Regions from separate parts of the Streptomyces sp. Je 1-332 genome, predicted to be linked through region 1. Evidence: riboswitches for the same ligand, from Rfam matches in the RefSeq annotation. Region 1 holds a riboswitch; each other region holds the start of a gene.

Region 1 (3,268 bases):
GTCGAGACGGTCGACCGACAGTGCTTTGGTGTACTGGCCGTTGATGTCGTCGCCGATGGTCTGACTGACGAGGCTGACGTAACCCGCCGCCTCCTCCAGACCGACGACGTCCTCAAGGACGCGCGCCAGTTCACGGATGAGGCTGCGCATGAACACATCGCGGTCGAGGGCGATGGGTGCGTCGGATGGTTCCACTGGGTCCCCCTCGCCGGCAGTCACTCGACACGCTGACTTACCTTGTGTGACCACATGATGGCGCACTGTGAGAGGCCCTGTCGACCGACTTCGAGAGGCCCACGGAGCCCCGCCCCCTGGGCCGGGCACCCTCCGCCGAACGGTGGCCGGGTGGCGCTCCCGCAGTCTGCGACACTGGAATCACCATGCCTGTACCCGGAGAACTCACCTTCGTCGCGCCCCGCGGAGCCAAGAAGCCGCCGCGGCATCTCGCCGACCTCACGCCCGCCGAGCGCAAGGAAGCCGTCGCCGCCGCAGGCGAGAAACCGTTTCGCGCCAAGCAGCTCTCGCAGCACTACTTCGCGCGGTACGCGCACGACCCGGAGCAGTGGACCGACATTCCCGCCGGTTCGCGCGGGAAGCTCCAGGAGGCGCTGCTTCCCGAGCTGATGTCCGTGGTGCGGCACATCAGCTGCGACGACGACACCACCCGTAAGACGCTGTGGCGGTTGTTCGACGGGACGCTCGTCGAGTCCGTGCTCATGCGCTATCCCGACCGCGTGACGATGTGTATCTCGTCGCAGGCCGGGTGCGGGATGAACTGCCCGTTCTGCGCGACCGGACAGGCCGGTCTCGACCGGAACCTGTCCACCGCCGAGATCGTGCACCAGATCGTGGACGGGATGCGGGCCCTGCGCGACGGGGAGATTCCCGGTGGGCCCGCGCGGCTCTCCAACATCGTCTTCATGGGGATGGGCGAGCCGCTCGCCAACTACAACCGCGTGACCGGGGCGATCCGCCGGCTGACCGACCCCGAGCCCGACGGGGTCGGCCTCTCGCAGCGTGGCATCACAGTGTCGACCGTGGGCCTCGTGCCCGCCATCCACCGGTTCGCTGACGAGGGCTTCAAGTGCCGCCTCGCCATCTCGCTGCACGCGCCCGACGACGAGCTCCGCGACACCCTCGTACCCGTCAACACGCGCTGGAACGTGCGCGAGGTGCTTGAGGCAGGGTGGGAGTACGCCGCCAAGTCGGGGCGCCGCCTGTCCATCGAGTACGCGCTGATCCGGGACATCAACGACCACGCGTGGCGCGGTGACCGGCTCGGGCGGCTGCTCAAGAACAAGCCCGTGCACGTGAACCTGATCCCGCTGAACCCGACGCCGGGCTCGAAGTGGACCGCGTCGCGGCCGGAGGACGAGAGGGCCTTCGTGAACGCCATCGCCGCTCATGGGGTGCCCGTCACGGTGCGTGACACCCGTGGCCAGGAGATCGACGGGGCGTGCGGTCAGCTCGCCGCGGCAGAGCGTTAGGCTGGCCGAAACACAACTTCAGAGTGAGAAGACAACTTCATATCCGAAACACATCTTCATATTCCGACAGGGGAGCGCCACAGCGCTGAGAGTGCGGCAGCCAAGGACAGGTTGGCCGCAGACCCTCTGAACCTTGCCCGGGTCATTCCGGGTAGGAAGTTCGGACATCACTCAAGCTGTTGCGCCCTGCCCGCCGGCCCTTCGGTCCGCGGGCAGGGCCGCGTCTCTTCCTGGTCACTCCAGGAGGAATGAATTCAGTGAGCACCACCAAGAAGATCACGCTCACCGCGGTCGCGGTGAGCGTCGGGCTCGTCGCGCTCTCCGCGTGCGGCGGCTCGTCCGACAGCGGCGACAAGGCCGACTCCAAGAGCGTCACGCTCGTCACCCATGACTCCTTCAACGTCTCGAAGGACGTACTGAAGGCGTTCGAGAAGAGCTCCGGGTACAAGGTCGACGTCCTCAAGGACGGGGACGCGGGCGCCGCCGTGAACAAGGCGATCCTGTCCAAGGACAACCCGCAGGGCGACGTCTTCTTCGGCGTCGACAACACGCTTCTGTCGCGTGCGCTCGACAACGGCCTCTTCCAGTCGTACGAGGCCAAGGGCTCGGACCAGATCGCCTCGCAGTTCCGCGTCGATCAGGGGAAGCACCGGGTCACGCCCGTCGACAGCGGCGACATCTGCGTCAACTACGACAAGAAGTACTTCGCCGACAAGAAGCTCGCGCCGCCGGAGTCCTTCGCCGATCTGACCAAGCCCGCGTACAAGGATCTGCTGGTCACCGAGAACGCCTCGACCTCGTCCCCCGGCCTCGGGTTCCTGCTCGGCACCGCCGCCCAGTACGGCGACGACGGCTGGCAGGGCTACTGGAAGAAGCTCAAGGACAACGGCGTCAAGGTCGTCGACGGCTGGGAGCAGGCCTACAACGAGGAGTTCTCCGGGTCCGCCGGCGGCAAGAAGGCCAAGGGAGACCGGCCGCTCGTCGTCTCCTACGCCTCGTCCCCGCCCGTCGAGGTGCGCTACGCCAAGCCGCAGCCCAAGGAGGCGCCGACCGGCGTCGCGACCGGCACCTGCTTCCGGCAGGTCGAGTACGCGGGTCTGCTGGGCAACGCCCAGAACGAGAAGGGCGGCAAGGCGCTCCTCGACTTCCTGATCAGCGCCGAGTTCCAGGAGGACATGCCGCTGAACATGTTCGTGAACCCGGTCCGCGAGGGCAGCAAGCTGCCGGAGCTGTTCACGGAGCACGGCGTGAGCGTCGACAAGCCGGAGACCATGGCTCCGAAGAAGATCGCCGACAACCGCGAGCAGTGGGTCAAGTCGTGGACCTCGCTCGTACTGAAGTAGGCACGTCCCGTAAGGGGCTCGCGCGCGGGAGCGCGGCGCGGCTCGGTCTCATGGCCGTGCCCGTCGCGTTCTTCGCGGTCTTCTTCGCCTATCCGGTCGCCGCGATCGTCGCGCGGGGCCTGAAGGTCGGCGGCCAGTGGCAGTTCGGGCGGATCGCGGAGGTCGTCGGGCAGTCCGACGTCCGGCACGTGCTGTGGTTCACCACCTGGCAGGCGCTCGCCTCGACGGCGCTCACCCTGCTGATCGCGCTCCCCGGCGCGTACGTCTTCGCGCGCTTCGAGTTCAGGGGCAAGCAGATTCTGCGGGCCGTCGTCACGGTGCCGTTCGTGCTGCCGACCGTCGTCGTCGGGACCGCGTTCCTCGCGCTGCTCGGCCGGGGCGGGCTGCTCGACGAGATGTGGGGCGTACGCCTCGACACGACGGTGTGGGCGATCCTGC
Region 2 (3,268 bases), 1.9 Mb from region 1:
CGAGGGTGTTGACGACCGAGGCGATGTGGTCGCGGCCGATGCGGATGGCCGCGCCGTACAGACCGCGCCAACCCATGGTGGGGTTGGCCTGATGCAGTTCCCAGACTGCGGACGTCTGCGTCACCGTCACATCGTCGAGCACGCCGAGCGAGCCGATGATGACGCCGGCGAGCAGCAGGCCGCTCATGTCGATGGACGGGTACAGACCGTGGATCAGGCCGGTGTTGTCGTCCGTGTTGCCGGTCAGCGAGGCCCAGCCGATGAAGAGCGAGCCGAGGAGGCCGATGAGGAGCAGCGAGATCAGCGTGCCGAGGACCGCGACCGATGTTCGCGCCGTCAGGCCGTGACACAGATAGAGCGCGATCAACATGATGGCGCTGGCCCCGATCACCGCCACGACCAGCGGGTTCGAGCCCTGCAGGATCGCGGGCAGGATGAAGAACGTCAGGACGAGGAAGCTCAACGCCAGGGCGACCAGGGCCATGACACCGCGCAACCGCCCCACCACGACGACGGCGAGCGCGAAGATCCCGGCGAGCAGCGCCATGGGGAGCTTGCGGTTCACGTCGGTGACCGAGTACTGGAGCGCCTCGGGAGCCGTCGGCTCATAGGCGACCACCACCTCCTGGCCCTGGCGCAACTGCCGCGGTGAGTCCGGCTGGACGATCTCGGTGAAGGTGCGGCCCTTGTCCTTGCCGCTGGTCACCTCGATCGTGGCCTTCTTGCAGATGCCCTCCGCGCGAGACTGGGCGGACTGCCCCTCGGCGGTGGAGGTGTCGCCGTTGGGCGGGGTCTGCGAGGCGTTCACGTCCTTGCAGGGGAGCTCCTGCACCTTCGTCACGTCCGCCGACTGGGTCTGCCGGTCGAAGCCGACTCCGGTGCGTTCGTGGCCCGGCGCGCCACCGGGCCAGAGCACCACGAGGCCCACGACCACCGCCGTCGCGAAAGGGATCAGCACGGCGGCGATGACCTTGCGCAGATGCTTGGAGACGGGCGCGGCCGGACCGTGGCTGTGGGAGTGCCCATGCGGGTCCGGAGGCACGTTCGGGACGGGCGGCTGGGACGGCGGCTGTGTCGAGGTCACTGCCCGATCATCGCAAGAACGGAGAGGGCCCTCTGTTCAGCGCGCCCGACATGACGCTAGCGTGGAGCCACCTTTGCAATCGCGGGAGCTCGGAGCACCGGGCTGAGAGGGCGCTGACCTCCGTACGAATCGGCACAAGAGTGCACGAACAGTACGGAATCCGCTGCGTCGACCGCCGAACCTGTTACCGGGTAATGCCGGCGTAGGGAGTAGGTCTCATGACCACATCGGACGCACGCACGCCTGCCTCGACGCAGAACGCGCAGAACACGCAGAACGCGCGGAACCAGAGCGACGAGGCCGGGAAGTCCATCGGCTGGCACAAGGCGTATGTCGAGGGTTCGCGCCCCGACCTGCGGGTGCCGGTCCGCCAGGTGCACCTCACCAACGGCAAGGCCGTGACCCTGTACGACACTTCGGGTCCTTACACCGACGAGTCCATCGACACCGACGTCCGCAGGGGCCTCGCGCCGCTGCGCGAGAACTGGATCATCGCCCGCGGCGACACCGAGGAGTACGTGGGCCGCCCGCCCCGCCCCGAGGACGACGGGATCAAGCACACCTCGCCGCGCGGAGGCCTGAAGAACCTCGACGCGGTCTTCCCCGGCCGCCCGCGCCAGCCCCGCCGGGGCCGCGGCGGCCAGGCGGTGACGCAGCTCGCGTATGCCCGCCGTGGCGAGATCACACCCGAGATGGAGTTCATCGGGATCCGCGAGAACCTCGACCCCGAGGTCGTGCGCGCGGAGGTCGCCGCGGGCCGCGCGGTGATCCCCGCCAACGTCAACCACCCGGAGATCGAGCCGATGATCATCGGCAAGAAGTTCCTGGTGAAGGTCAACGCCAACATCGGCAACTCCGCGGTCACCTCCTCCATCGAGGAGGAGGTGGACAAGATGACCTGGGCGACCAAGTGGGGCGCCGACACGGTCATGGACCTGTCCACCGGGCGCAACATCCACACCACCCGCGAATGGGTCCTGCGCAACTCCCCCGTGCCGATCGGCACCGTGCCGCTCTACCAGGCCCTGGAGAAGGTCGACGGCCAGGCCGAGGCGCTGACCTGGGAGATCTACAAGGACACGGTCATCGAGCAGGCCGAACAGGGCGTGGACTACATGACGGTGCACGCGGGCGTGCGCCTTCCGTACGTCCCGCTGACCGCCAATCGCAAGACCGGCATCGTCTCGCGCGGCGGCTCGATCATGGCGGCCTGGTGTCTCGCGCACCACAAGGAGAGCTTCCTCTACGAGAACTTCGAGGAGCTCTGCGAGATCCTCGCGTCGTACGACGTGACGTACTCGCTCGGCGACGGCCTGCGCCCAGGGTCGATCGCGGACGCCAACGACGAGGCGCAGTTCGCCGAGTTGGGCACCCTCGGGGAACTCAACACGATCGCCAAGCGTCATCACGTACAGACGATGATCGAGGGCCCCGGTCACGTCCCGATGCACAAGATCAAGGAGAACATCGACCTCCAGCAGGAGATCTGCGAAGAGGCGCCGTTCTACACGCTGGGCCCGCTGACCACCGACATCGCGCCCGCGTACGACCACATCACCTCCGGCATCGGCGCCGCGATGATCGGCTGGTGGGGCACGGCGATGCTCTGCTACGTCACGCCCAAGGAGCACCTGGGCCTGCCCAACCGCGACGACGTGAAGACCGGCGTCATCACGTACAAGATCGCGGCCCATGCGGCGGACCTCGCCAAGGGGCACCCGGGCGCGCAGGACTGGGACGACGCGCTCTCGGACGCCCGCTTCGAGTTCCGCTGGGAGGACCAGTTCAACCTGGCCCTCGACCCGGTCACGGCACGGGAGTTCCACGACGAGACGCTGCCGGCGGAGCCCGCGAAGACGGCGCACTTCTGCTCGATGTGCGGGCCGAAGTTCTGCTCGATGAAGATCTCGCACGACATCCGGCGTGAGCACGGCGGCACGCAGGAGGAGATCGCGGCGGGCATGGACCAGAAGTCCAAGGAGTTCGCGGCAGCAGGAAACCGGGTGTATCTGCCCATCGCCGACTGAGGCACGGTTCGCGCCGCGCTTCGGGCGGGCACCGCGCCCGCCCGAAGCAGCGTCGCGTACTACTCCGGCTTGTGGTCGGGACCGCCGAATTCCGGGCTTGAGAAGTCCGGGCTCGAGAAGCTCGGGCGCGGTCCCGCCGCCGGGCCGCCGTCCGGGC
Region 3 (3,268 bases), 5.7 Mb from region 1:
CTCCTCAGGGCAGGAAACCACCTTCCCGGCAGGGGCCTTGTTCGGCTTCGGCGAACCCCGCAGCATCGCCACCTTCGGCGACATGACGCCGACCAGCGGGGAGTTGACGGAGCTGCTGGGCCTCATGGCCGCCGGGAGGCTCTCGGCACCCGTCGGACTGCGAGGCGGCTGGCAGGACGTGGACGACGCCGTCCAAGCGCTGTTCGCGCGGAAGGTGCACGGAAAGGTCGTTCTCGACGTGGCCTGAGGCTGGGGAACAGGACACATGTGTCTCGCCCGCTGGTGGGCGGTTCGCGGCAGTGGACGAGAATGGACCCATGGATGTGCTGGCGGAGGTCTTGCGTGTTTCCGGTGCGCGTGGGGCGCTCGGGGTCGTGCTGAAGGCCGGAGGAACCTGGGGCCTGCGGCTGGACTCCTCTCCAGGAGCGGCACTGCATGTGGTGTCCCGCGGCACCATGTGGCTCCACGTCCCAGGCGAGAAACCACTTCAGGTACAGGCCGGAGACGCCGTCCTGGTGTCGCCGGGCACCGCTCACGGGATAGCCGGGGGCGCCGGCGTGACGATGGGTTCCTGCGACCGTGAGGCGGCGGCCCGGTCCTTGCGCGACGGCCGGGCCCTGCGGCTGGGCTCGGCGCCGGTGCAGACGGAGGTGATCGTGCTGCGCTACGAGCAGGACGCGGAGGTGCGCACACCGGTGCTCACCTCTCTCGCTCGGCCGATGCACGTCACGGCCCGGGAGAACGCCCAGCTCAGAAGAACCGTCGAACTTCTCGCCGCGGAGCTCGCACAGCCGCAGATCGGCACCACCGCCGCCGTCAACAGCATCGTCGACCTGCTGCTCGTCCAGTTCGTACGCGCCTGGCTGGCCCGCCACCCGCAGGAGCGGTCCGGCTCATGGCTGGGAGCGATGCGTGATCCGGTCGTGCGCGAGGCTCTGGCCTGCGTGCACGCCCGCCCGGGGCACCCCTGGACCACGGAGACCCTGGCCGCCGCGACGAGCGTTTCCCGGGCGACGCTGTCCAGGCGTTTCCGATCCGCCCTCGGGCAGACGCCGGGCGCGTACGTGACGCAGTGGCGCATCGATCTGGCGTCCGTCCGGCTCCGCGACACCGATGAGCCGGTCGAGTCGATCTCCGGCGCGGTCGGATACGGCTCTCCGCACGCCTTCAGCCGCGCCTTCCGACGTGCCCGAGGTGCGGCCCCGGGTGAGTATCGCTCTCGACTTCGCGAGTGATCGCACGCAGGCGACGACGACCGGCGTCACTTGGCCGCACCACCCGAAGTCCGGCACCCGCCCCCGCTCTGTCGAGCCGAGCGGAGCCCCGAGTGCGAACTCGTGTTCCCGGAGGAGGTACATTGCGTGGTGACCACCGCGGGAGCTCGGGAGTAGCCGGGCTGAGAGGGCGGACGGGACTTGATCCCCTTTCCGCCGACCGCATGAACCTGGACCGGGTAATGCCGGCGTAGGAAGGGTGTTGACGATGGAGAGTGCCTCCATACCTGCCCGGAACGGCCCTGCCGTTTCCCGTGCTGCTGTGGCGGACGTGATCGCGTCGGTGCGGACCTCCGCACCCCTTGTGCACTGCCTGACCAACGTCGTGGTGTCGCAGTTCACCGCGAACGTGCTGCTCGCGGCGGGGGCCGCCCCCGCGATGGTGCACAGCGCGGAGGAGGCCGGAGCACTGGCCCGAGTGGCCGGAGGCGTCCTGGTCAACCTGGGGACGGTGACCTCCGTGACGGCTGAGGCGATGCGCGTCGCGGTCAAGGAAGCGGCCGGGGCCGGGCGCCCGTGGGTGCTCGACCCGGTGGCGGTCGGCCCGCTGCCCTGGCGCACCGAGCTCGCCCACGAACTCCTGGAGAGCGCACCCCCGGCGGTCGTCCGCGGTAACCCATCCGAGATCCTGGCGCTGGACGGCGGCGGCGCGGGCGGGCGCGGCGTGGACAGCACGGACGCCCCCGAAGCGGCGCTGGCCGCGGCCGGCGCGCTGAGCCGACGCTACGGCTGCACGGTCGCCGTGAGCGGACCGGAGGACGTCCTCACCGACGGGACGCGAGTGGTGCGCGTGACCAATGGGCATCCGCTGCTGCCCCTGGTGACGGGAACCGGCTGCTCCCTCGGCGCCCTGGTGGCCGCTTGCACAGCCGTCACCGGCGACGCGCTGCTGGCCGCCACTGCCGCGACGGGCCTGCTCACGGTGGCCGCGGAAACCGCCGCCACCCGCTCGACGGGTCCCGGCACGTTCGCGGTCGCACTGATCGACGCGCTGCACGAGCTCAGCCCGGACCGGCTCACCGAGGCTCTCAACCTGCGTTGAGCTCGCGGGTGTTGGGGATGTCGCGGGGTTTTGCGGTGGGCGGTCGGCCTGGATGTCAGCGGCTGATCAGCCGCTAATCAGCCGCTGATCAGCCCCCGCCCGCCCAGGGGGGCGACCCCAACACCAAGTCTGCCAGCCCTCTCGGACACACACCCCCACCCCTGTGGATAACTCAAGGTTCCTGCATGTCAGGTGCCCTCCCCTTTCCCTACACCTCTTTCCCCAGCACCTCTTTCCCAGCACCTCCCGATGCGTCTCCCACGCCCCCACGCCCTCCCCCGGCCGGGAGACCCCAAGGAGCACCCATGCGACCACCACTCGACCTGTCCCTGTATCTCGTCACCGACACCCGGCTCTGCGGCGACCGCGGCGTAGCCGCCACCGTGGCAGCCGCCGTCAAGGGCGGTGTCACCGCTGTCCAGTTGCGCGATCCGGACGCCGACGACCGCACGCTGTGCGCGCTCGGCCGGTCGATCCAGGCCGAACTCGCGGACACCGGCGTCCCCTTGATCGTCAATGACCGCCTGGACGTGGCGGTCTGGCTGGGCGCGGACGGCATCCACCTCGGGCAGCGGGACGTCTCCCCCACGACCGCCAGGCACCAGCTCGGCCCGTACGCGTACGTCGGCCTGTCCGTCAGCCGTCCCGAGCAGCTGGCGCACGTACCCGATGCCGTCGATCACCTCGGTGTCGGTCCGGTGTTCCCGCAGGCCACCAAGCCGGACGCGGACGCCCCGCTCGGTCTGGGCGGCTTGGCCCGCATCGTCCGGGAGAGCCCGCTGCCCTGCGTGGCCATCGGCGGGATCGGCGTGTCCGAGGCCGCCGCGGTCAGGGGAAGCGGCGCGGCCGGGATCGCTGTCGTCAGCGCGGTCTGCGGGCAGCCCGACCCCGAGACCGCGGCCCGTTCCCTCGTCCGCACCCTGCGACCGGAGGTCTCCGCGTGACCAGCCCG

What was found. Region 1 has a riboswitch for thiamine pyrophosphate ahead of ABXJ52_RS26910 (thiamine ABC transporter substrate-binding protein). Riboswitches for the same ligand answer to the same signal wherever they lie in the genome.
Region 2: it holds a riboswitch for thiamine pyrophosphate, as region 1 does, so the genes downstream of both, thiC (phosphomethylpyrimidine synthase ThiC) here and ABXJ52_RS26910 (thiamine ABC transporter substrate-binding protein) in region 1, are expected to answer to the same signal.
Region 3: it holds a riboswitch for thiamine pyrophosphate, as region 1 does, so the genes downstream of both, thiM (hydroxyethylthiazole kinase) here and ABXJ52_RS26910 (thiamine ABC transporter substrate-binding protein) in region 1, are expected to answer to the same signal.

The regions. Positions count from the first base shown of each region.
Region 1 is NZ_CP160402.1:5,909,844-5,913,111, forward strand. Features, by position in the region: gene ABXJ52_RS26900 (methanogen output domain 1-containing protein) at 1-195, opposite strand, end outside; gene rlmN (23S rRNA (adenine(2503)-C(2))-methyltransferase RlmN) at 381-1,487, shown strand; TPP riboswitch at 1,546-1,663, shown strand; gene ABXJ52_RS26910 (thiamine ABC transporter substrate-binding protein) at 1,736-2,830, shown strand; gene ABXJ52_RS26915 (iron ABC transporter permease) at 2,881-3,268, shown strand, end outside.
Region 2 is NZ_CP160402.1:4,055,630-4,058,897, reverse strand. Features, by position in the region: gene ABXJ52_RS18325 (YibE/F family protein) at 1-1,084, opposite strand, end outside; TPP riboswitch at 1,156-1,310, shown strand; gene thiC (phosphomethylpyrimidine synthase ThiC) at 1,303-3,111, shown strand; gene ABXJ52_RS18315 (hypothetical protein) at 3,171-3,268, opposite strand, start outside.
Region 3 is NZ_CP160402.1:194,304-197,571, forward strand. Features, by position in the region: gene ABXJ52_RS00960 (zinc-binding dehydrogenase) at 1-247, shown strand, start outside; gene ABXJ52_RS00965 (AraC family transcriptional regulator) at 318-1,235, shown strand; TPP riboswitch at 1,364-1,489, shown strand; gene thiM (hydroxyethylthiazole kinase) at 1,537-2,316, shown strand; gene thiE (thiamine phosphate synthase) at 2,622-3,260, shown strand; gene thiD (bifunctional hydroxymethylpyrimidine kinase/phosphomethylpyrimidine kinase) at 3,257-3,268, shown strand, end outside.